DNA from 4 places in the Pacificimonas sp. ICDLI1SI03 genome. Region 2 is predicted to be linked to each of the others. Evidence: predicted binding sites of a transcription regulator. Region 2 holds the regulator's gene; each other region holds the start of a gene.
What was found. Region 2 encodes LexA, which represses DNA repair genes until DNA is damaged. Its sites were predicted from a motif close to GTTCCNCNCTTGTTCT; they were not measured.

Region 1 (5,860 bases), 1.6 Mb from region 2:
GCCGCAAAGCGATCCGGGTAGGTGCCAGCAGCGACGATGGCCATGCCACCGCCCATGCAGAACCCCACCGCGCCAATCCTGCGCCCCTTCACATCGGCGCGCGTGTCCAGATAGGTCAGCAGCGACCCGGTATCTTCGGCGGACTTGTCATTGCCCGTCGTCGCCATCAGCGGCCCCAGGATCGCGCGCATGTCGCCGGCGAAAACCTCTGCGGGCACAAAGGGGTCATAATGGCCATAGCGATAGAACAGGTCAGGCAGCAGCACGATATATCCCGCATCCGCCAGACGCTGTGCCATGGCGGCAATGCCGGGCCGTATGCCGCCCGCGTCCATGTAGAGGATCACGGCAGGCCACTCGCCCGCACCGGCGGCACCGGCAGGAATCATCACATGCACGGGACATTCGCCATCCCGCGTTCGGATGGTCACTTTCTCGCTCGGCATATCAGGCTCCTCTCAAAGCTTTCGCGCCGATAGCTAAGGTCTAGAAATCGAACCGCGCGCGCGCAACGATACGTGAACCCGCATCGCGGCCAAGTCCAGCCGGGACCGCTTCGGAGGCATCGATGTCGGTGTCGGTATAGGCCAGACCGAAAAGGAAAGGCCCCAGCACATAATCTGCGCCCAATAACCAGTCGGTATAATCGCCGCCGGGGCGCAAGCGATTTGCCCGCACCGGATCGTCAACCGATCCGGTGGATCTGCCGACATGCCCGCGAAAGGTGATGGGACTGCCCCAGATGCCGGCTTGTGCGCCGATACGGCCATAGAGGTTGCTGCCGCCAATGGCGTCCTGCGAGGGCGCATAGGATGCCGACACGTCCACGGCCGCCGGCCCCAGCGTCACGCTGCCGCCCGCGCGGACTTCGGCATAGTCCATGGATCCCTCTGCGCCCGCGAACAAATGTCCGACGACACCGCCATACCAGTCGAACAGCCCGGCACGGTCGCCATAATAGGCCGCCAGATCGACTCCGGCATCACTGCCACTGTGGCGGCTGGACTCGCGCAGCGCCGTGGCCGTGATAGAGGCATCCAGTCGGGACGATATGGGCAGACCGACATAGCCCTGCGCCGTCGTCTCACCGTCGCTCCAGCTCAATCCTCGCACCCTGTAATCCGTCATCACTTCGGCAGATACCAGGGTGGAGGACTGCGCCGCCGCGGGAAACCCGGCAAGGGCCAGCGCCATGGCGCTGCCGCCGCAAAGTGCGGCGAGCGATGGGATGAATGTGGAACGGGGGATGGGCCTCTCCTCCTTGGCATGCAAAGGTTCGAAAAGTCGCAGGATCTGACGGCCCGTCAGTATCTCCGCGCTTCAGCGTTTCGCCCGCTTATCGGCCTAACTGCTCATGCCAAGGATAATTTGGAGGGGGGCGTTATGCGCCCGGTGTTCGCGCGAGGCCGGGCGCACAGCGCGGCTTCGTCCACATGCACTTCGAATAGGTCCGCTCCGAACTTGAATTCAACTGGGCGCGGTTTTCGGCAGAATTGGAAAGGGGGGACCCGGCACATGCGGTCAGGCTAAGCCCTGCAAAACACAATAGAACTAACTTCATAAAATCTCCGATTTCTTCTCAATTTCGTTCAAGGCCCTGCCAAAGCCAAGGGGCTGATTTCATCAGCGATATGTTCGTGTGGCCGCAGCGGCCGTGTAATAAACGCTAGGGCAGACGCCGGCGGGCACGAATCGATGGTGTTTGCGCGCGCCGCCGCCAGGAATTCGTGCGTCGGTTGACCGGGCGCGCTTCGGGCAGGCCGTCCTGTGCGGACAATAGCGATATAGGAACTGCCCTGTTTCCCAGCCCTGCCGCGAATGTGACAAACTATTTCAGAATCGCGACCGCCGTGACGTCGTGCGGCTGCCGGGCACCGCAAACCGGTTCAGGCGGCGAATCTATGCGGCCGCCTGTTCGATCCTGTTTCGGCCTCCGCCTTTTGCGCGGTACAGCGCGGCATCCGCCTTTCGCATCAGATCGTCGAAGCCGCCGCCGCAATGTGCGGCATGAACCATTCCGGCGCTCAGGGTCAGTCTAAATGTCTGCCCGTGCGAGGTGATGTGGCAGGCCTCGACGGCGCTACGGATCCGATCGGTCGCGGCATAGGCGCTGGCGGCATCGGCGTCCGGCAGAACGGCGGCGAACTCCTCGCCGCCTATCCGGGCGATGAAGTCGCAGGGACGCAATTGCTGCGCGCATATATGGGCACAGGCGCGCAGGGCCGTATCGCCAGAAGCATGTCCATAGCGGTCGTTCACCGCCTTGAAATGGTCGATGTCGATCAGAATGACGGCGAAGTTGCGGTCGTCTTCGGCAATATGTTTCTCCAGCCGCGCTTCGAATGCACGGCGGTTGGGCAGCGCGGTCAGCGGATCGGTCAGGGCCGCCCGCCGCAGGTCGAGCGCGCCACGCTCATAAACCAGCGACAACAGAAAGGCGGCGCTGCCCGTCGTATAGATCAGCGCCACGTAAAGATGGATCTCCAGCATGAGGTCCTGCGGCAAATAGCTGCCGAAATCATGGGTGATGACCAGGCCCTGTGCCACGCGCGCGGCGAACGACGCGGCGATCAGGCAATAGGTCAGGACCAGACCGTAGCGGGAGGGCAGGCCATCCCGCCTGTCGCGCCAGAATTCATATCCGGTCGCCAGCGCCTGCACCGTCAGCATCATGTTGATGGCCGTGTAGGTGGCACGATAATCCACCAGGTCCGGCAACGCGAACAGGCCCACCGCCAGCAGGGCCGGCGCCAATGTCGGCGCAAGGGGTGCAGGTCGCATCGCAAACTGGCGCGCCGCGCGCCATCGAAAACCGAATCCGGCCACCAGCAGGCAATTGCCAAGGGCGATGGCAAGGCCCGCCCGACTACTGGGCGCGAACATCAGCAGCAGGAGGGCCGCGACCAGCATGACGTTCGCCACAATCCAGGAGGGCCAATAAAGCCTGCCGGTCTGGCCATGCCAGGCGGCCCCGAATGCGAAGGCCGTGACGATCAGGACAAGAACGTTCGCAGCGAATAGGGTGAAAATGCTCACATCATAAGTTCGCTTCAATGGCGCGCCAAAATCACCGGCAATACGAGGCCGATGCCCCGTCTCTGGCTGCGTATCCTTAATTTTTCCTAATGCCCCCACATGGACCGCCGCCTGCCGCGCCGACGTTCGGCCACCTCACCCCACGTTCTGCCACGTCACCCCAAAATCGAAAACGCCGGCGCTCCCCCCAGTACCAGAGCGATAAAATACCCGCCCGCCCCTAGGGCGAGCAGTGTACCGAAGGGCATCCGAGTGGCCCCGCCGACCTCATGACCCGCGACTTTCATGGACATTGCGACGCCAAGTCCGGCCACAGAGGCGGCGACGATGACCAGCGGCAGCGCCCCCGGCCCCAGCCAGGCGCCGATCGCCGCCAGCAATTTCGGATCGCCGCCGCCCAGTCCCGCGCGGCCGCGCGCGCGTTCGTACAGCCCGCCTACCAGCACCAGCAGCGCCCAGCCGATTCCTGCGCCCGCCAGCGCCAGCACCGCCTGCCCCTTTGCCGCGCCGATCAGCAGGCCCAATGCCAGCAGCGGCAGGGTCAGCCTGTCCGGCAGCCACATCGCTCGGTAATCCAGCGCCGCCAGGCACAGCAGCGCCCATCCGAACGGCGCCCATGCCAGGTGCAGCGACACTGGCACCAACCACGCCATATGCACCGACACCGCCGCCAGCCAGGCCGGATGCAGCCACCCCTCCGCGCCGCCAGCTGCGCCGGGCAGCCCCTCCAGCGTGATGCCCACAATGCCGCCAATCGCCGCCGCGCCGATCTCCAGCAACGGCAACAGCGGCGAAACCCGCGCGCCGCATGTACGGCACCGCCCCCTCAGCCACAGCCAGGACAACAGCGGCACCATCTCCGCCGCGTTCAGCGTGCGGCCACAGCCATCGCACCGCGACCGCCCCCGCGCAAAGCCCTCCCCACGCGGCCACCGCTCCACGACGACCCCGATGAAGCTGCCGATCAGCAGCCCCAGTCCCGCCAAGATGATTGCAACGCCTGTCATCCTGCACTGCAAAGCGCGGGATGCGTCCGTTCACAAGAGGGCGCGGGCGCGATGGCCGTGCGCCGAATACAGGCGGCGGTCGTTTCCTGGCACCGGCCTTTGACTAAGCAGCAGCCAATCCCCACCTCTGCTCTTCCCCGCGGCGCTGGCAGGCGCTAGTTCCAGCTGACCAGAACAAACCGGAAACCTACACCTCATGGCCTTGACGACGATATCGGTGCGCGGCGCGCGCGAGCACAATCTTAAGGACGTGGACATCGATCTGCCGCGCGACAGCCTGATCGTGATGACGGGCCTGTCCGGCTCCGGCAAATCCTCGCTGGCGTTCGACACCATCTATGCAGAGGGGCAGCGCCGCTATGTCGAGAGCCTCAGCGCCTATGCGCGCCAGTTTCTGGAACTGATGCAGAAGCCCGATGTGGACCATATAGAGGGCCTCAGCCCCGCCATTTCCATCGAGCAGAAGACGACGTCGAAGAACCCGCGCTCCACCGTCGCGACCGTCACCGAAATTTACGACTATATGCGCCTGTTATGGGCGCGCATCGGCATTCCCTACAGCCCGGCCACGGGCCTCCCCATCGAAACGCAGCAGGTCAGCCAGATGGTCGACCGCATCATGTCGGAACCGGACGGCACGCGCCTGCTGCTGCTCGCCCCCGTCGTGCGCGGGCGAAAGGGCGAATATCGCAAGGAATTCGCCGAATGGCAGGCCGCCGGCTTTCAGCGCGTGAAGGTAAATGGCGAGATCTACGCCATTGAGGATGCGCCGAAACTCGACAAGAAATTCAAGCACGACATCGAAATCGTCGTCGACCGCATCGTCGTGAAGTCCGGCATTGAAAGCCGCCTTGCCGATTCCCTGGAAACCGCCCTGTCGCTGGCCGACGGCCTCGCCATTGCGGAACCCGTGGTGAAGGAGGGCGACCCGCCCCGGGATGCCGTTCTGTTCAGCCAGAAATTCGCCTGCCCCGTTTCCGGCTTCACCATTCCCGAAATCGAGCCGCGCCTGTTCTCGTTCAACTCGCCGCATGGCGCCTGCCCGGCATGCGACGGCATTGGCGAAAAGCCCTATTTCGACCCTGACCTGATCGTCCCCAACACAAAGCTCAGCCTGCAAAAGGGCGCCGTCGTCCCCTGGGCGAAATCGCAGCCGCCCTCCCCCTATTATATGCAGGTGCTGAAATCCGTGGCGAAGGCGGGCGGCTTCGACCTCGCCACCCCGTGGGAGGATCTGCCCCAGGATGCGCGCGACATGGTCCTCCTCGGCACAAAGGGAAAGCCGATCACGCTCAGCTTTCAGGACGGCCGCAAATCCTATGACGTGAAAAAGCCGTTCGAGGGCGTCATCCACAATATGGAGCGCCGCCTGGCCAGCACGGAATCCTCGTGGATGCGGGAGGAGCTGACCCGCTTCCAGTCCGCCGCCCCGTGCGAGGTGTGCGACGGCGCGCGCCTGCGTCCGCAGGCGCTGGCGGTAAAGATCGACGGCGACCCGATCAGCGACATCAGCCGCCTGCCCATCGATCAGGCGCTGGCCTGGTCGCGCGCCCTGCCCGAAAAGCTGACGGACCAGCAGAACGAGATCGCCCGCCAGGTGTTGAAGGAAATCACCGAGCGCCTCGGCTTCCTCGACAATGTCGGCCTCGACTATCTGAACCTCGACCGCAAATCCGGCACCCTGTCCGGCGGCGAGTCACAGCGCATCCGCCTCGCCAGCCAGATCGGCAGCGGCCTGTCGGGCGTGCTTTACGTCCTCGATGAGCCGTCCATCGGCCTGCATCAGCGGGACAATGACCGCCTGCTTGAAACCCTCC
Region 2 (5,860 bases):
GCTGGCGTGAAGCGGCAGTTGGTCGGCGTGTTCGCCCCCGGCTGGACAGAGCCGCTAGCAGAGGCATTGCGCGATCTGGGCGCCGTCAGCGCCAGTGTCGTCCACGGGGGCGATGGGCTGGACGAACTGACCGTCACCACGGGTAGCCGCGTCAGTAGCCTGACCGAGGCCGAAGTGACGACGAAGACCATCACCCCCGCCGAGGCCGGGCTGGCACAGCACGATATCGACGCAATACGCGGCGGCACACCGAAGGAGAACGCCGATGCGCTCATCCGCCTGCTGGACGGTGCGCACGGTGGTTATCGCGATATCACTGTCATGAATGCTGCGGCGGCCCTATGCATCGCGGGCGTTTCCGGCGACCTGAAATCCGGCGCCGCAAAAGCAGCCGCCGCCATCGACGAGGGCGCGGCACGCGACAAGCTGGATCAATGGAGGGCCTTTCGATGAGCGACACGCTCAAGGAGATAATCGCCTATAAGAGAGAGCAACTGATTGCCCGCAAAACTGCCGTGCCGCAGGCGATCCTCGAGGCGAAGGCGGCGACCATACACCCACCGCGCGGCTTCATCGCTGCTCTCGAAGCGGTGAGCGGCCGGCACGCATTGATCGCAGAGTTGAAAAAGGCCAGCCCGTCCAAGGGGCTCATCCGCGAGGATTTCGAGCCGGCAAAGCTGGCACGCGCCTATGTAAACGGGGGCGCCGCCTGCCTTTCGGTTCTGACAGAGGATAAGTGGTTCCAGGGATCCGACGAAATTCTGCGTACGGTTCGCGGCGGTGTCGACCTGCCGATCCTGCGCAAGGATTTCATCGTCGACCCCTATCAGGTCATCGAGAGCCGAGAGATGGGGGCGGACGCCATCCTGCTGATTATGGCGGCGCTTAACCGCTATGAGGCGCGCGACCTGGAAATGCTCGCCCGGGAGCAGGGCATGGATGTGCTCGTAGAGGTGCACAACGAAGAAGAGCTTGAATTGGCCCTTCGCCTGAAATCGCGCCTGATCGGCATCAATAATCGCAATCTGAAAACGCTGGAGGTCGACCTGTCGACGACCGAGCGCCTCGCCCCCCTTGTTCCCGCCGATCGGCTGATTGTCGCGGAAAGCGGGCTTGCCCGCATCGATGATCTGGACCGCCTGGCGAATGCCGGTGCGAAGGCATTTCTGGTTGGCGAAACGTTGATGCGGCAGGATGATGTCACCGCCGCCACGCGGAGGTTGATCGGTGCCTGATCTGACGCATCTGAACGCGGACGGTGCGGCGCAGATGGTGGACATCTCGGCGAAGGCCCAGACCAAGCGTATCGCCGTGGCGGCAGGTCGGATTTCGATGTCTGCGGAGGCGCGCGATGCGATCGCCTCCGGTTCGGTGCCAAAGGGCGACGTTCTGGCCGCGGGCCGTATCGCCGGCATCATGGCGGCCAAGAAAACATCCGAACTCATCCCGCTGTGCCACCCCCTGCCGCTCACCAGCGTCACCATCGAGCTGCAGGTGGATGATGGCGGCGTGTCGGCAGAGGCAATGGCGACCACCACTTTTGGCACCGGTGTCGAGATGGAGGCGATGACCGCCTGCTCGGTCGCACTCCTGACGATCTACGACATGGCCAAGGCGATCGATAAGGGAATGCGGATAGAAAACCTGCACCTGAAATCGAAAAGCGGTGGCAAGTCGGGGGACTGGCGCGCGGAGAATGCTTAGCTTCGAGGATGCGTACGACCGGCTTTTGTCGGGAATTGTACCACTTGCCGCAGAGGATGTGCCGCTTGAGGCGGCGCGGGGACGGATTCTTGCGGCGCCGCTGATTGCAAAACTGACACAACCGCCCTTCGCCGCCTCGGCAATGGACGGATATGCCATCCGATGGGCGGATATGCCCGGCCCATGGACAGTTCGGGGCGAAAGCGCAGCCGGGGCGGGGTTTGCCGGCTCCGTCGAAAAGGGCGCCGCGATCAGGATATTTACAGGCGCTCCGGTTCCGGGCGGCACAGATACCGTGATCGTTCAAGAGGATGTGGAACGATCCGGCGATACGCTGACCCTGAAGGGGGGCGGCCCGCCAGAAATCGGCGCACATATACGGCCCGAAGGCAATGACTATTCCAACGGCCAGGAATTGCTCCCTGTCGGCAGTCTCGTATCTGCCCCTGTCGTTGGTCTGGCGGCCAGTGCGGGACATGCCCGGCTTCAGGTGCACGCCGCCCCGCGCGTCGCGATCATCGCCACCGGTGACGAACTGGTGCCCCCCGGAACGCCGCCGGGACCATCCCAGATTGTCGCCGGCAACGGCCCAATGATCGCCGCGGCCTTGGCCGCGGCAGGCGCAGATGTTGAAGATTTCGGCATCGTTCCGGATGATCGCGCGCAAATCCGCGACGCATTGATGCGTGCATCTAAATTCGACATCATCATCACCATCGGCGGCGCCAGCGTCGGTGACCATGATCTCGTCAAGGACGCTCTCGATGACGCCGGCGCCACGCTCGATTTCTGGCGCATCGCCATCAAGCCAGGCAAACCTCTGATTGCAGGAACTCTCGGCGCTGCCCGCCTGGTCGGGCTACCGGGCAACCCGGTCTCCGCCTATGTCTGCATGCTTCTCTTTGTCAGACCGATGGTTTTGGCCCTTCGCGGTGCGGATCCAGCGTTGGGCGAGACCAATGCACGGCTTGGCCAGCCCCTTCCGGCGAACGGGGACAGGCGCGATCATCTGCGTGCCACCCTCTCCGGCGACGTTGTGGCGCCGCTCGCAACACAGGACAGTGCGCAATTGGCGGCCCTGGCACGCGCGAATGCGCTGATCATACGTCCGTCCCATGCAAAACCCGCCACCACCGGCGAGTCGGTGCCCGTCCTGATACTTGACAGGACCTGATTTACCCCCTACCCGTTCTTCTATTGTTCATGGGAACGGAGCGCGAACGATGTTGACGGCGAAGCAATTCGAACTGTTGAGGTTCATCGACGAACGGTTGCGGAAGACCGGCGTTTCTCCTTCTTTTGAAGAAATGAAGGCAGCTCTCGATCTCAAGTCGAAAAGTGGCGTTCATCGGCTTGTCAGCGCCCTCGAGGAGCGGAAGTTCATTCGCCGCCTCGCGAACCGCGCGCGTGCGCTGGAGGTTCTGCGTATGCCCGAAGCCGAAGTAAGAAAGGTCGATTTCGGCGCCAAGCCGAAGAGTGTTCGGGCGGCCAACGATTCAGAACCGGATATCGTCGACATCCCGCTTCACGGCCGTATCGCCGCAGGTCAGCCCATTGAAGCGCTAGAGACCACGGAAACCCTGAGTCTGCCTACGTCCCTGCTGGGGAAGGGCGATCATTATGCGCTGGAGGTGTCCGGCGATTCCATGATCGAGGCCGGGATCTTTGACGGCGACTACGCCCTTATCGAACGGTGCGACGATGCCCGCACGGGTGACATCGTCGTGGCCCTGGTCGACGATAATGATGCAACCCTGAAGACGCTCAACAAGAATGGCGACATGATCCGGCTTGATCCTGCCAATAAGGACTACAAGCCGCAAAACTACCGCGCCAGCCAGGTGAAGGTGCAGGGCAAGCTGGTTGGACTGCTGCGGCGGTACTGACCGAGCTTTCGGCCGCGATATACAGCTACGCCGGGGCCGGCGCGGGCATCTGCGTGGCACTCCGAAAATTCATTTGAGAAATTCACCGCGAATTCATCGGATTCTTGCGATAGGAATAGCTACCTAGAGTGAGGAATCGCCTTTTCGATGTACGGTCATATAAAGTTTGCCATTGCCGCAGGCATTGCGGCCTTCATGTCGATCCCTGCCCTATCCGCGCCTGATGGCGCAGCGCTGTTCAAGACACGCTGCGGCGCCTGCCACTGGGATCCTAACGTTCCCGGAGAGAAGGTACGTCTGGGTCCTTCGCTGACTCGCCTGTCCGGTCGCGAAGCGGGAACCGCTGATTTCAAGCGCTATTCCCCGGCCATGAAGGCATCGAATATCGTCTGGGGGCGCGACAGCCTCGACGAATATCTGAACGACCCCAGAAAGACCGTGAAGGGAACCACAATGGCCTTTCCCGGTTTGAAGAAACCAGACGAGCGCGCGGCGGTCATATCCTATGTCCTGCGCGCCGGTAAGTAGGAGTATTTCCATGAAATTCCATAAGCCCTTCATAGCGGCCGCCCTCGTTTCGATGGCAGCCCCCCTCAGCATCCTTGTTGCGACGCCCGCTTCAGCGCAGGCCGCGACCGATAGCGACACAAAGGCCGCGTCGGCCTTTATCGACGGTTTGGCGGAAGACGCATTTGGCGTGATCCGCTCGGGCGACGCGCAGTCGCCGCAGACGCAGGAAGAACTGCGCAAGATGCTCGCCAGCAATTTCGACGTGAACTATATTGGCCAGTATCTGATCCGCCGCCACCGTCAGGACATCAGCGACACACAGTATCGTGAGTATATGAAGGTCTTCCCGCAATGGGTCGTCGCTACCTACACGAATAATCTGTTCGCTTTTGAGGATTCCGAACTGTCGGTAACGCGTGCCGTTCCGCGGGGAAGCCGCGGCGATGTTGAAGTCTACACGCGCATCACGCCGAAATCGGGCAACCCGGTCGATGCCGTCTGGCAGGTCCGTAAAAAGGGCGGCAGTGATTTCAAAATCCGCAACCTGAAGGTTTCCGGCGTCAATATGGCGCTGACGCAGGAACAGGATTTCAACGCCTATATCAGCCGCAATGGCTTTGACGGCCTTGTCACATTGATGAAGAAACGCATCAGTTGAGGTCCCGCCTCTCGACAGGTGAGGCCGCCTATGTGGACCCGTCGGCCCAGCTTTATGGCGACATAGAGCTGGGCCGTGGTTCATCCGTCTGGATGAATGTGGTCATGCGATCGGAGGCAGCGTCGATCCGCATCGGCGCCATGACGAACATACAGGACTTCGTCATGATCCACACGGATCCAGGCGGCCCTGTCACGGTAGGCGAACATTGTTCGATCACCCACAGGGCGACCCTTCATAATTGCACGATAGGTGATAATTGCCTGATCGGCATCAATTCCACCATTTACGGCGGCGCTGTGATCGGGAACAACTCCATCGTCGGGCAACACGCCTATGTGAAGGACGGCACGATCGTCCCGCCGAACAGCATCGTCGTTGGCAGCCCGGCAAAGGTCATTCGTACGCGCGAAAATTGGCTCGCGAACCGGTTGAATGCTGCCATCTATCACCGGAACGCCATCGCTTATGCCGAAGGCGACCACCGCGCCTGGACCGGCGAGGACTTTGACGCTTTCATGCAGGATACAATGAGGCGCTTGCAGGCCGAGCAGGCGGCGCTATAGCGGCGGATATGAAACAGCACGACGCTTCAGACAGCAAATTGCATCTCGTGTTCGGGGGTCGGGTCAAGGATCCACGCGGACTGGAGTTCGAAGATTCCTCTGCACTCGATATTGTGGGCATCTTCCCCGACTATAAGACCGCTGAAAAGGCGTGGCGCGCTCATGCACAGCGCACCGTCGATGATGCGGAGATGAAATATCTGGTCGTGCACCTGCACGAACTGCTGGAACCCGAAGTTTAACTGCCCCCGGGCTGTTTAGCTTAATTTCCCGCGGTGGGCTGAAAGTCCGGCTCTTCAGCTTCATCCAGTGATCCCTGCGCGACGACCGGGTTCCAATTACCCAGCGCCTGATCCGGTTCACTCATATAGCTGGCGACCGTAACGTTGCGACCAAACTTCCGCTGCCGCAGAACATCGAACCCGGCATTGATCAGATTTGCCATATTGTCGTTGCGCAGCTTCGTGGACGGTGCGCCCAGCACAATACCGACCAGACGCTTGCCGTCGCGCTGAGCCGATGCCGCGAGCGTGAAG
Region 3 (5,860 bases), 1.5 Mb from region 2:
CGCAATGTTTCGACAGGCCCGCCATTTCCAGCACCCGGCGCAGCTGGTGCTCGCCCCAGCGGCCGCGCGCCTTGGGCGCGTTTCTCAGTGCGCCGACGATCCGCTGCGCCTCTTGCGAAACGCGCTCCTGCCCCAGTTTTACATCGGCGATGGCGTTCGTGATCGCGCCATAGGCCCCGGCGCGTTTTTCCTCCATCTCCTTCAGCTGCGCCTCATATTTGGTCAGCGTTTCGCGCATGGGAGAGATCAGCTTGTCGAGGGCTGCGCGATTCTGCTCCAGCCCCTGTCCCGCCGCCTCGCGGTGCCGGACCAGCGTTTCCTCCGCGCGCTTTAGGAACGCTTCCGTCGTCCGGCCAAGTGCCTTGTCGGCCAGCTCATCGAACCGACGATTAAGGTCCGCCTCCCGCTCCAGAAACGCCTTTTCGCGTTCCGTCGATGTGGAAATTAGCTTTTCATGCGCCAGCTCGATAGGCTTCAGACGCTCCACCTCGACACGGATTTCCTCCAGCCGGGCACGAATATCCTCAGCGCCCTTTTCCGCGAGAGCCTTGTCAGAGCGGGCCACGTGCAAATCGCCCTCTGCCTTTTCGCGCGCCGCGCGCGCCTCATCATGTGCTGTTTTAACCGCCGTCAGATCGGCGCGTATCGCCGCCAGGCCGCGCGCCCACATCAGCCAGCCGAGCAGCACCCCCAGCGTAAGTGCGACGACAAAGGCAATGAGGATCTCGGGCGTCATGCTGCGCTTTCACCGGCGGAACGAAAGATGAACGCTTAACGAAGGTTCACCGCCCGGACAAGCCCCCGACCCCCGATCAGGTCAGCGCCGCCACGCGGGCTTTCACTGTCGCCAGGTCTTCCCTGAATCGCGCCCGCTCCTCCTCTGCCCGGCCCTGATCGGGGATGCGCAGCAAATAGCTGGGGTGCACCGTCACCCATCCTTCCGACCCGTCCGGCAGTTCGATGGCGGCCCCGCGCGTCTTTGAGATCGTGACGGTTTTACCCAGCATCGCGCGCGCTGCGCTGGCCCCCAGCGCCACCGTCACTTTCGGCTGCACGAGGTCGATTTCCTGCGTCAGCCACCATCGGCAGGCATCGATTTCGCCGCCATTCGGTTTGGAGTGGATGCGGCGCTTGCCGCGCTGCTCATATTTGAAATGCTTGACGGCATTGGTGACATAGGTGGCACTACGGTCGATGCCGACGTCCGACAGGAAACGGTCCAGCAACTGCCCCGCCGGCCCGACGAAGGGCCGCCCGGCCAGATCCTCCTGATCGCCCGGCTGTTCACCGATCAGCATCAGGGCCGCATCGACCGGCCCTTCTCCGAACACCAGCTGCGTCGCCGGCTTCCACAGGTCACAGCGGCGACATCCCTCTGCCTCCTCCCGCAGGGCCGACAATGATTTCGTGCGATTCTCACCGGCGCGGGCAATGCCCTCTCTGGAAGTTTTCACCATATCGACCTCCCGCGCCCGCGCACCTGCGATCATGCCGGGGATCAGCGCGCTTTCCGGCATGTTTTTCCAGTATTTCTTCGGCATTTCCGCCGTCATCGCCTTCACCTTCATCCGCGCAGGATTGAAGATAGAGGCGAAATAGGTTTTCCACGTTTCCTCGACCAGGTCGCCCGCCGGGGCGTCGGCCTTCGTCGCCCCCTCGGTAAAAGACAGCGTTTCGCCGTCCCAATGCGCGCACAGTTCCGGCGTCAAAATCGACCAGTTCATGCTGGCGAAGCGGCGCTGGAAAAACGGAGCATTGGTACGGACGATATGATGTTCCGGCTCGAACCAGGCGACGAACCGCGTTTCGCCGTCGGTCTGCACCTCCCTGAATCGGACGAAAGCGCGCATCTTATGAATGTCGCGGGCAACCGACTTGCGCAGTTCCTCCAACCGTTTCTGCAGCGGATCCGCACGATCCTGCATCGCCTCCCGGTTCTTCTGAAGCCGCAGCAGCATCCGGTACAGTAGGGCAAACCGCTCCCGCTCAGAATGACAGATCACGCTCTGGGCCAGTTGCAGGAACGGCTTTGGCACGGTCAGGGTGGCCCGGCTATTGTCCTCCAACACCGCCTCGTCACCGAACAGGTCCTGCGCCGTGTCGCCCACCTGCCAGGTCACATCCTCCGGCGGTACATTCGCCAGCGCGAGGGCGCGGGCAGCAGTGCGCCACCCGTCAAAATCCTCTTCATGTTCCAGCGTTACACAGCGCATCGGCGCATCAAGCCGCAAACAGTTCCAGCTGTTCCCGCTTCGGCACGATCAACGCTTTCAGGTCGGCCAGATCCGTGGTCTTGCCGGGCGACCATCCCACGCAGGAAATGAAGGGGCGAATTTTCCGCACCGACTGTGTCAGGCGCGCCACGTCCTCCAGCCGCAAATTGCGATAGCGCCGCGATGACAGGATCGCGCCCACGGCCTTCGTGCCAAGGCCCGGCACGCGCAACAGCATCTCTCGCGGCGCCCGGTTTATATCCACCGGAAAGCTTTCGCGAAACTTCAACGCCCAGGCCAGCTTGGGATCGATATCCAGCGGCAGCATGCCATCATCTGTTGCCGCCACCACCTCGCGCGGCTGGAAGCCATAAAAGCGCATCAGCCAGTCCGACTGATACAGGCGATGTTCGCGCATCAGGGGCGGCGATTTCAGCGGCAGCACCGCGCTGGCATCGGGGATCGGGCTGAAGGCGCTGTAATAGACCCGCCGCATATGAAACCGATCATACAGGCTGGACGCCTTCACAATGATGTCCCCGTCGCTCGCCGCGTCCGCCCCGACGATCATCTGGGTGGATTGCCCCGCAGGCGCATATTTCGGCGCGGATTTATAGCGCTTCTTCGCGTCCCGGCCGTCTTCGATAGCGGTTTTCATTCCGCCCATCGCACCCTCGATACGGCCGCCATCCTTTTCCGGTGCCAGTCGCTTCAGACCATTCGTCGTCGGCAATTCGACATTTATAGAAATGCGATCGGCATAAAGGCCCGCCGCGCGCATCAATTCAGGGTCGGCATCCGGGATGGTCTTTAAGTGAATATATCCGCGGAAATCGTGAACCTCGCGCAATTGCCGGGCAATTTCGACAATCTGTTCCATCGTATAATTCGACGACCGGATGATGCCCGACGATAGAAACAGCCCCTCGATATAATTTCGCTTGTAGAAGTTCAGCGTCAGCTGCACCACTTCCTCGACCGTGAAACGCGCGCGACGGACGTTCGAGCTTTTGCGGTTGATGCAATAATGACAATCGAAAATGCAGCTGTTCGTCAGCAAAATCTTCAACAGCGATATGCAACGGCCGTCGGGGGCGTAGGCATGGCAGATACCCATACCCTCCGTCGAGCCGAGCCCCTTGCCGCCGGCGCTGTCCCGCTTCGATGTGCCCGATGAAGCGCAGGACGCATCGTATTTCGCCGCGTCCGCAAGGATCGCCAGCTTTTCCCGAGTGTCCAATTGCGCCATTCGTTCAGCTTATGTTCTATCGACAGCAGAGTCGATAAACATCGGTAAACTGCGACAAACAGTCGTCGATCCGTTCCGCGATGGCGGGGATCACGGGGGGGGCCGCACGTCAGCCCCCCAATCCGTCGGGCGCCTATTCAGCCGCCTGCCGCATCTCCATGCCCTGCGCCAAACGCCACAGCTTTTCCGGCGTTGCGGGCATATCGACATGCTGGCCGCCCAGCGCATCGACAAGGGCGTTCATGATCGACGGCATGGCGCCGATCGTGCCCGCCTCGCCGCACCCTTTCGCCCCGAGTGGATTGTTCGGGCTCTTCGTCGGCAGCGTGTCGAATGTCATGCCCAGCGGCATGTCGTCGGCGCGGGGCATGCCATAATCCATGAAACTGCCGGTCAGAAGCTGTCCCGTTTCATCATAGACGACCTCTTCCAGAATGGCCTGCCCCAGACCCTGGGCGACACCGCCCTGCACCTGTCCCTCGACCAGAACCGGGTTCACCAATGTCCCGAAATCATCCAGCACGGTATAGCGTGTCACCTTCATGATGCCGGTGGCGGGGTCCAGCTCGACCTCCGCGATGTGACAGCCATTGGGAAATGTCGGCGTCGGGTGTTCGGTCTTGAAACTGCCATCCGCATCCAGTTCGCCCGGATGCGCCTCTGCCAGTTCGAACAGGCTGCGCGTTTCGTTGGACCCGCGCGCGCGAAATACGCCCTCGTCGAAATCGACGTCGCCGCCCAGGTCCGCTTCCGCCAGCTTGCGCGCCTTGTCGATCACCTGATCGGCGGCGAACAGGCCTGCCGCGCCGCCCCACACCATGGAGCGAGATCCGCCCGTGCCATGGCCCCTGTTCATCCGCTGCGTATCGCCCTGTTCGATCAGCACGTCCTCCAGGTCGATGCCCAGTCGCTCGGCGATGACCTGCGCATAGGCTGTCTCGTGCCCCTGGCCGTTCGACTGCGTGCCGATGGCGGCATGTACCTTGCCTTTTGCGATGCGGATGTCGGCAAATTCCTCGGTGGAGCCGCCGCCGGCAATCTCCACGTAAAAGCCAATGCCACGACCATAGAGCATGCCGCGCCCGGCCGCCTCGGCCTTGCGGGCATCGAATCCGTTCCAGTCCGCCCGCTCCAGCGCGCCATCCAGCAGGGCGGGGAAATTGCCCACGTCGAATGTCAGGCCCAGGCCGTTCTGATGCGGCAGTTCGTCCGGCAGCAGCAGATTGCGGCGCCGAATCTCGTCTGTTGTCATGCCGATTTCGTGCGCCGCCGCCTCGATCAGGCGCTCCATCGTATATGCCGATTCGGGACGTCCCGCGCCGCGATAGGCATCGATCGGGGTCGTGTTCGTGACGACGCCATGCACCAGATTGTGGATTGAGGGGATGCGATAGACGCCGCCCATGATGCAGCCGCCGGCAAAGGTCTGGATACCGGGCCCGAACTGCGACTGATAGGCGCCCAGATCCGCCCAGCTTTCAACCTTCATCGCCAGAATACGGCCATCGGCGTCCAGCGCCAGCGACGCTTCCGACACCATGGCCCGGCCATGGACATCGGTCTGAAACGCATCGCCGCGTTCGCCGGTCCATTTGACGGGAACGCCCAGATCGCGCGTCGCGTGCAGCACCAGGCCATATTCGGGATACAGAAACCCCTTCATGCCAAAGCCGCCCCCGACGTCGTGCGTAACGACCCGCAGCTGTTCCTTGTCGATATTCAGCATGGCCGACAGGTCTTTTCGGGCGCTGACCACACCCTGACTGCCAAAAGTGATCGTGAATCCCGCGTCCGCATCATATTCCGCCACGGCGGCGCGAACCTCCATGCTGCTGGGCGCGATGCGATTCTGGATCAGGCGGCATTTCGTGACGTGCGCGGCCTTGCCAAAGGCGGCATCCGCCCCTTCCGCGTCGCCTGCATCCCAGTCGAACAGCTTGTTGCTGCCGGCCTCCTCCCATAATTTCGTCGCGCCCTCCTTCAAGGCGGCGTCGATGGAATGCGCGGCGGGCAGTTCGTCATAATCGACCTCGACCGCTTCCGCCGCCAGGCGCGCCTGATCACGCGTTTTCGCCACCACGAAGGCAACACCATCGCCGACGAAACGGACCTTGTCCCCCGTCAGCAGGGGCCGTTCCGCCATCCCCGGCCCGGCGAGCGGCAACAGACAGGGGATGCGGCCATAATCGGCGATGTCCTCGGCGGTATAGACCGCCAGAACGCCGGGCATCTCCCGTGCCGCAGCGGTGTCGATGCCGGCAATCCGTGCATGGGCATAGGGCGAGCGCACGGTTACACCATAGACGCAGCCATCGGGCTGCAGATCGTCGGTATAGCGCCCGGCCCCCGTCAGCAGGCGGTCGTCTTCCAGGCGTTTGGGGCTTTGGCCGATACCGAA
Region 4 (5,860 bases), 650 kb from region 2:
AGATATTTGATCAGCAGCTCGGCGTCCGAACCGTCCGGCATCTGGTACCATATCTCGCCCAGCTTTTCGTCGCTGTCCGGTACATCGGGAAAGAAGGGCTGCAAATCGCGGCGACCCCACACCTTGTCGACACGGTGGGTAGTGAGTTTGGTGACGGACATTGCTGAATCTCCGGTGGAAAGGCCACTTCACGCGGCCTCTACGCGATTAGCTGAAATTTACGAACGGGTCATTCCTGGCATGTGAGGTCCTTATAATCCCTGCTAGATGCCAGCAAACGTTCAAGGATGAGCTATTTCGCCACGGCATCTATCCCTGACAGGCCAGCCGATTAAGGTGCGGATTTGCGTATGCGTACCGTCATTCACCTCCTTCTCTTTGCCCTGCTGATCGTCGGCGCATGGCAGGCAAAGATTTACGCAGAACGCGAATTCCCCGAGGACCTACCGTGGACACCTCTTGTTATCGAGCAGTCCGTCGGGGCGGCGACGCAGACGAAAATCTCGCAACTCGCCGGCGACAAGCCAAGATGTCTGGCGCTCTTTTCGGAAAGCGAACTCTCCGTAGTTCCGCGCGACGACGAACGCGTGAATGAAACCTGCGCACAGGTCGACTCGGTCAGCCTGGAGCAGATGACCGCAGGCTATGCCCCCGGAACGGTACGGCTCGCATGTCCTTTGGCCGCTGCGCTCGCCATTTGGGAAACAAACTTCGTGCAGCCTGCGGCCGAACGAACGCTGGGCAGCGCGGTTGCGCGGATAGATCATCTTGGCACTTATAGCTGCCGCCGGATGTACGGCGCGGCAGAGGGCCGCTGGTCGAAACACGCAACGGCCGAGGCAATCGATATTGCCGGGTTCAGGCTGGAGGACGGACGGCGGATTTCGCTCATCGAGGACTGGGGGGCAGACTCGGACGCGGGGGCGTTCCTGGAAGAAATCCGGACCGGAGCGTGCGATATCTTCGGCACGCTTCTCGGCCCGGATTACAATGCCGCTCATCGCGACCATTTTCACTTGGAGGCGACAGGCTTCGGGACCTGCCGCTAGCCAAAGCTAGGCATTCGTTGAAGGGGGTGCCTTTTTCGGGTCCTTTGGCTGGGGCTGCGTCTCTGATGGCACGTCGCTCGCTGGATAGGTTTCTTCCAGACCCTCTTCCAATTGCGCTTCATCGTCGTCCAGCTTTTCTGGAACATGATCCGCATCCTGCGCGGGGCGCATTTTTGAAGGAGTCGTCGGTGGCGTGTCAGCCTTCGTTCCTGCGGTTTTATTCTGTTCGGTCATTCTGACGGTCCCTTCTTGATGTTTCCGCGTCAACCGATGAGCGTGCGCGGCGTTCCCCTTGCAGCCGCTGTCTTATACAACTAAATCACCAGCAGAGGAGAACGGCGCCATGACAAAGCTCAAAGACGATCATTCCGACAAGAAGAAATCGAAGCGGAAACGCGACCGGGACGAGATGGAGCTTGAGCGCGCATTGGCAAAGGCTGAAAAAAAGCTGGCGAAAGCGGAGGCCGCGTTGGCAGCGACGAGACATGATGCCGCCGGGGCAGACCCTGGTGAGACCGGAAAAGAAACCTTCGCAGAGGAAAAGGCACCGAGGCCCGGTCTTCCGCCGGAACTCTCTCAACTTTTGAAGGCCACCGGCAAGAGCTGGCAAGGCAAGGTAGAAGCCTCCCTTGCCCTATGGCTGGATGAGGCCAGTCTCGCTCTGCGGAAAGACGGCCTCGATGGTCTTTCCAACGTTCTGAAAGCAAAGACTGGCCGGGCCAAACTGAACGTCACCTCCGGTGCTTCCGAGGCGCGCATCGAATCCGCCGTCCGCACTGCCGTCGACGGTATCGGTCGGGATATTGCCGGAGCAGCCCTTGCAGCGGCCTTTGCCACATTCACCGCCGGTAAGGGCGCTGCACCCGGCGAAGGAAAAGCCGCCGGGAAGAGTGAAAACCCCGATAAGCCGAAAGGCAGTGAGGGCGGAGGTCCCGTCGCTACGCAGGCGCCGGAACGCGACATGGAAAACAGCAACTCTTAATCCAGAACGCTGAGAGCGGTAAATTCCAGCAGGCTGATTGCATTTCCTTTCCCGTCGACGCTTTTGTCGGTGTTCGTTCTCACGATCTCGATCAAAGTTCCTCCGCCGAATTCAAGATCCGCTGCGGAAAGATCGCCTTCGACAGCGGCGGCAAGTGCATCCACGTCGGCCTCCCGCCCGCTGATCGAAAGGCAGATACGGTGCTGCGTTCCTTCAAACGTGGCGCTTGCCCAGGGTGAGGAGGTGACATCGACCACATCCATGACAGGAAAGTTCCTATCTCCACCGCGCGAGCGGGTGATTATGTGGCCGTCTCTGGATCGATCGGGTACGCTGCGAAGCACGGATGCGATAGACGCTGGTACGATTTTGCGGCGTCGCACCATTACTCCCCCTGCCCCGCCTGGCTTTCGACCGCGCTGAGATAAGTGAGTAATTTCTTTTCAGTGTGTGGCCTTAGTTCACGTCCGCGGCGAATATCGGCAATCAGCCGGGGATCCCCCAGTGCCTCCCTACCAATGCGCGTTGCGCTGACACCTGTTTGCTCGATGCACCGATTTATGAGCGTTAAAAGAGTCATTGTGTTCTCCTATTATCGTAGGCACATAATGATCCCATCCCAAATCCTACATTGAAAGGGGAAAAACGATCGCGTTGATTATGTTCCTTTTTTGTTCTAATGTGGCGCAGCGAATCGGGAGTGAAATGTGAACGACTCGACCATGGTCAGGGAGCGCCTGGACGCGCTGATCCGCGCTGGCGGCGGCGATTACACGTCCTTGTCGCGTCTATTGGGACGCAATCCTGCTTATATTCAGCAATTTATAAAGCGCGGCGTACCGCGCAAACTGGATGAAGAGGACCGGCGCAGGCTGGCAGCGCATTTCGACGTCCCTGAGTGGCAGCTGGGCGGGCCGCGCAGCTTTGCCGGGCGCGCCGTTCGGGCCGGCGAAGCGCATAGCGCGGACGATTATGTTCTGGTGCCGTATTTCGCTGCCATCGGTGCGTCCGCAGGTGCCGGTGCGCTGACGGAGGAGGAGGAAGCGGCAGAAAGCTCCCTCGCGTTCCAGGATCGGTGGGTCAGAAGCATTTCGTCGAGCGGCCCTGAACTGTTGTCGGTCATTAAGGTTCAGGGAGATTCCATGTTGCCCACGCTGGGCGACGGAGATCCGATCCTCGTCGACCGGGGCGATGGCGTCGATCGGCTGCGGGACGGAATTTACGTCATGCGGACCGAAGATACGCTGATCGTAAAGCGTGTGACGCGCAGCCCCGCATCGCGCAATATACGCATCACCAGCGACAATAATATGTATCCGGACGTCGGCGATTGCTCACCCGACAGTGTCGACATCATCGGTCGCGTGATCTGGGTGGGGCGGAAGCTGAGGTAGCGTCCGGCAGGCCGGGCTTGCCCATCCGGGCGCCTGTCATCCGGCTTGTACGGGACTCCTCAATCGTGCCCACCCGGCGCTTGCTTGTCGCTCTGCCTCCTCGAAGCGGCGACGCTCGATATATCCGTTAAGACGAACGCCAAAGCCCACGGCAAGGAAGCAATTCAGCGCAACAGAGGGCGGGCCCCACGCATAGGTGGCAACGCCCGTCACGACGCATATGAGAGTAAGTATCGGGAAGGCGCGGCAGTAGAATGCGTCGCCCGTGGTAAAGCCGGTCATATCCAAATCTCGATCAACGTGCCCCTGATCGCCGCTAACTAAGCACCGACAAGGTTAATTCCGCGTCAGGGAACAAGGTAAACGCCGCCGATTGTCATGAGGATTTGTCCTCAAAAAGAGCGCATATTGCCGTCCCGCAGAAGCCGCGAAGAGAGAATAGCGGCGAGCACCAGCTGCGCCTGATGATAAATCATCAAGGGCAACAGCAATTCACCCGCCGCCGATGCCGCGAACAACAGGCTGGCCATGGGCGCTCCGGCGGCGAGAGATTTCTGCGTGCCGCAAAACAGCATCGTTACGCGCTGATCGCGCGGAAGGCGCACCGATACCAGCCAGGCAAGTGCGTTCATAACCGCCAGTAGGACCAGGCAAATTGCAATCAGCATGAAAAGGCTGACGGGCCCCAGCTTCGTCCATATCCCCTGCAGCACCGCGGCGGAGAATGCCGTATAGACAATCAGGACGATCGCACTCTTGTCTGCCAGCCCCAGCAGCCTTTTTCGCTTGGCGGCCCAATCGGCCAACCAGCGCCGCGACAGATGCCCAAGCAGAAACGGCGCCAGCAGCAGCGCGACGACCTTCATCGTCCCGTCGGCGCCCATCCCCGCCCCATTTGCCCCCAGCAGCACACCCACTAAAAGCGGGGTCAGCCCAACGCCCAGAATGTTCGACGTCGCCGCCGATGCGACACCCGCTGCCACATCGCCTTTGGCGACGGCGATGAAAGCGACCGACGACTGGATCGTCGACGGTACCAGCGAAAGATACAGTAAACCAGCCGCAATTCCCGCTGGCAGCCAATATGTCGCTACACCGGAAATCAGCAGGCCGACGATCGGAAACAGAACGAACGTCAGCACCAGGATCAGGCCATGCAGGCGCCAGTTGGTTACCGCGCGACGGATGGCGTCGAACGGCAGCCGTACGCCGTGAAAGAAGAACATGAACATGATCAAGGCGTAAGCGAGAATGTCCATCGCATCGGCGAGCGCACCGGAAACCGGCAGCAGCGAGGCGGCGACCACCGCGCTGGCCAGCGTCATGACGAAGGGATCTAACTTCGGAATGTCAGCTTCCTTCACTTAGGGCTGATGGACGACGGCAGCAGTTCGACAGTGCGGCGGACAGCCGCACTGTTCCGACATGGACCAAGGGGACGGTCGATAAACCGACGTAAGAGGCTATGTCACGTTCATCCTTCTCCTGTTATAAGCAGAGCCTGTATTTTTCCGGAGGCTAATTCGCCGCTATGAAACACCGCATCCTCTATGCGTTCCTGCCCATTGGCATGGCCGCGCTCGTGCCCACTCAAACGAGTGTACAGGCCGCCAATACATCATCCGAAACTTTCCGGCAGCTGGACCAGCTGATGGATATCTTCGAACGCGTGCGTACCGAATATGTTGATGAGGTGACGGAGGAGCAGCTGATCGAAGGCGCGATTGACGGCATGCTGGCCAGCCTTGATCCGCACTCCAGCTTTCTCGCGGCCAGCGACTTCGACCGCATGCGGACGCAGACCGACGGTGAATATGGCGGCCTCGGCATGTCCGTTTCCCTGGAGGAGGGCGTCGTCAAGATCATCGCGCCCATGGACGACACGCCGGCTCAAAAAGCCGGGATCAAGGCGGGCGACTACATCACCCATATCGACGACGAGCTGATCTACGGTCTTTCGCTGGAGGAGGCCATCGAACTTATGAAGGGTCCGCCGGGAACCCCCGTCAGCATGACGATCGTCCGTCAGGGCGAGGAAGAACCCCTGGAGCTGACCCTGACCCGCGCGATCATCGAATTGAAGCCGGTGAAATGGGAAACGCAGGACAATGTTGGCGTCATCCGCATTTCAACCTTCAACAAGCAGACCGGCCCGGCCACGCGCGACGCCATCGACGCGATCGAGAAGGAACTGGGCGACAATCTGCTGGGCTTCATCGTCGATCTGCGGTCCAATCCGGGTGGACTGCTCGATCAGGCCATAGAGGTCAGCGACGCATTCATGGACGATGGTGGAGAGATCGTTTCCCAGCGCGGCCGCGGCAAGGATAATATACAGCGCTATTTCGCGCGAGATGAGGACATGACCGATGGAAAGCCAGTGATCGTTCTTGTCGACGAGGGGTCGGCTTCGGCTTCGGAGATCGTCGCGGGAG

Region 1: uvrA (excinuclease ABC subunit UvrA) is a predicted target of LexA. The motif match lies at 4,215-4,230, and genes of this name have one in related genera.
Region 3: ACSMXM_RS08950 (putative DNA modification/repair radical SAM protein) is a predicted target of LexA. The motif match lies at 3,465-3,480, and genes of this name have one in related genera.
Region 4: ACSMXM_RS04535 (S24 family peptidase) is a predicted target of LexA. The motif match lies at 2,694-2,709, and genes of this name have one in related genera.

What each region holds. Positions count from the first base shown of each region.
Region 1 is NZ_JBSQAU010000001.1:1,874,998-1,880,857, forward strand. Features, by position in the region: gene ACSMXM_RS09135 (dienelactone hydrolase family protein) at 1-446, opposite strand, end outside; gene ACSMXM_RS09140 (TorF family putative porin) at 487-1,194, opposite strand; gene ACSMXM_RS09145 (GGDEF domain-containing protein) at 1,900-3,036, opposite strand; gene ACSMXM_RS09150 (prepilin peptidase) at 3,192-4,043, opposite strand; gene uvrA (excinuclease ABC subunit UvrA) at 4,240-5,860, shown strand, end outside.
Region 2 is NZ_JBSQAU010000001.1:299,910-305,769, reverse strand. Features, by position in the region: gene trpD (anthranilate phosphoribosyltransferase) at 1-453, shown strand, start outside; gene trpC (indole-3-glycerol phosphate synthase TrpC) at 450-1,235, shown strand; gene moaC (cyclic pyranopterin monophosphate synthase MoaC) at 1,228-1,704, shown strand; gene ACSMXM_RS01460 (molybdopterin molybdotransferase MoeA) at 1,697-2,878, shown strand; gene lexA (transcriptional repressor LexA) at 2,928-3,590, shown strand; gene ACSMXM_RS01450 (c-type cytochrome) at 3,738-4,118, shown strand; gene ACSMXM_RS01445 (MlaC/ttg2D family ABC transporter substrate-binding protein) at 4,129-4,758, shown strand; gene ACSMXM_RS01440 (gamma carbonic anhydrase family protein) at 4,755-5,324, shown strand; gene ACSMXM_RS01435 (DUF4170 domain-containing protein) at 5,333-5,566, shown strand; gene ACSMXM_RS01430 (D-alanyl-D-alanine carboxypeptidase family protein) at 5,587-5,860, opposite strand, start outside.
Region 3 is NZ_JBSQAU010000001.1:1,829,510-1,835,369, forward strand. Features, by position in the region: gene ACSMXM_RS08940 (DNA recombination protein RmuC) at 1-736, opposite strand, end outside; gene ACSMXM_RS08945 (UdgX family uracil-DNA binding protein) at 813-2,213, opposite strand; gene ACSMXM_RS08950 (putative DNA modification/repair radical SAM protein) at 2,221-3,462, opposite strand; gene ACSMXM_RS08955 (xanthine dehydrogenase family protein molybdopterin-binding subunit) at 3,596-5,860, opposite strand, start outside.
Region 4 is NZ_JBSQAU010000001.1:946,406-952,265, forward strand. Features, by position in the region: gene ACSMXM_RS04510 (class I mannose-6-phosphate isomerase) at 1-161, opposite strand, end outside; gene ACSMXM_RS04515 (extensin-like domain-containing protein) at 351-1,049, shown strand; gene ACSMXM_RS04520 (hypothetical protein) at 1,056-1,283, opposite strand; gene ACSMXM_RS04525 (hypothetical protein) at 1,393-2,031, shown strand; gene gp17 (tail completion protein gp17) at 2,028-2,417, opposite strand; gene ACSMXM_RS04535 (S24 family peptidase) at 2,739-3,425, shown strand; gene ACSMXM_RS04540 (hypothetical protein) at 3,462-3,707, opposite strand; gene ACSMXM_RS04545 (bile acid:sodium symporter family protein) at 3,818-4,789, opposite strand; gene ACSMXM_RS04550 (S41 family peptidase) at 4,957-5,860, shown strand, end outside.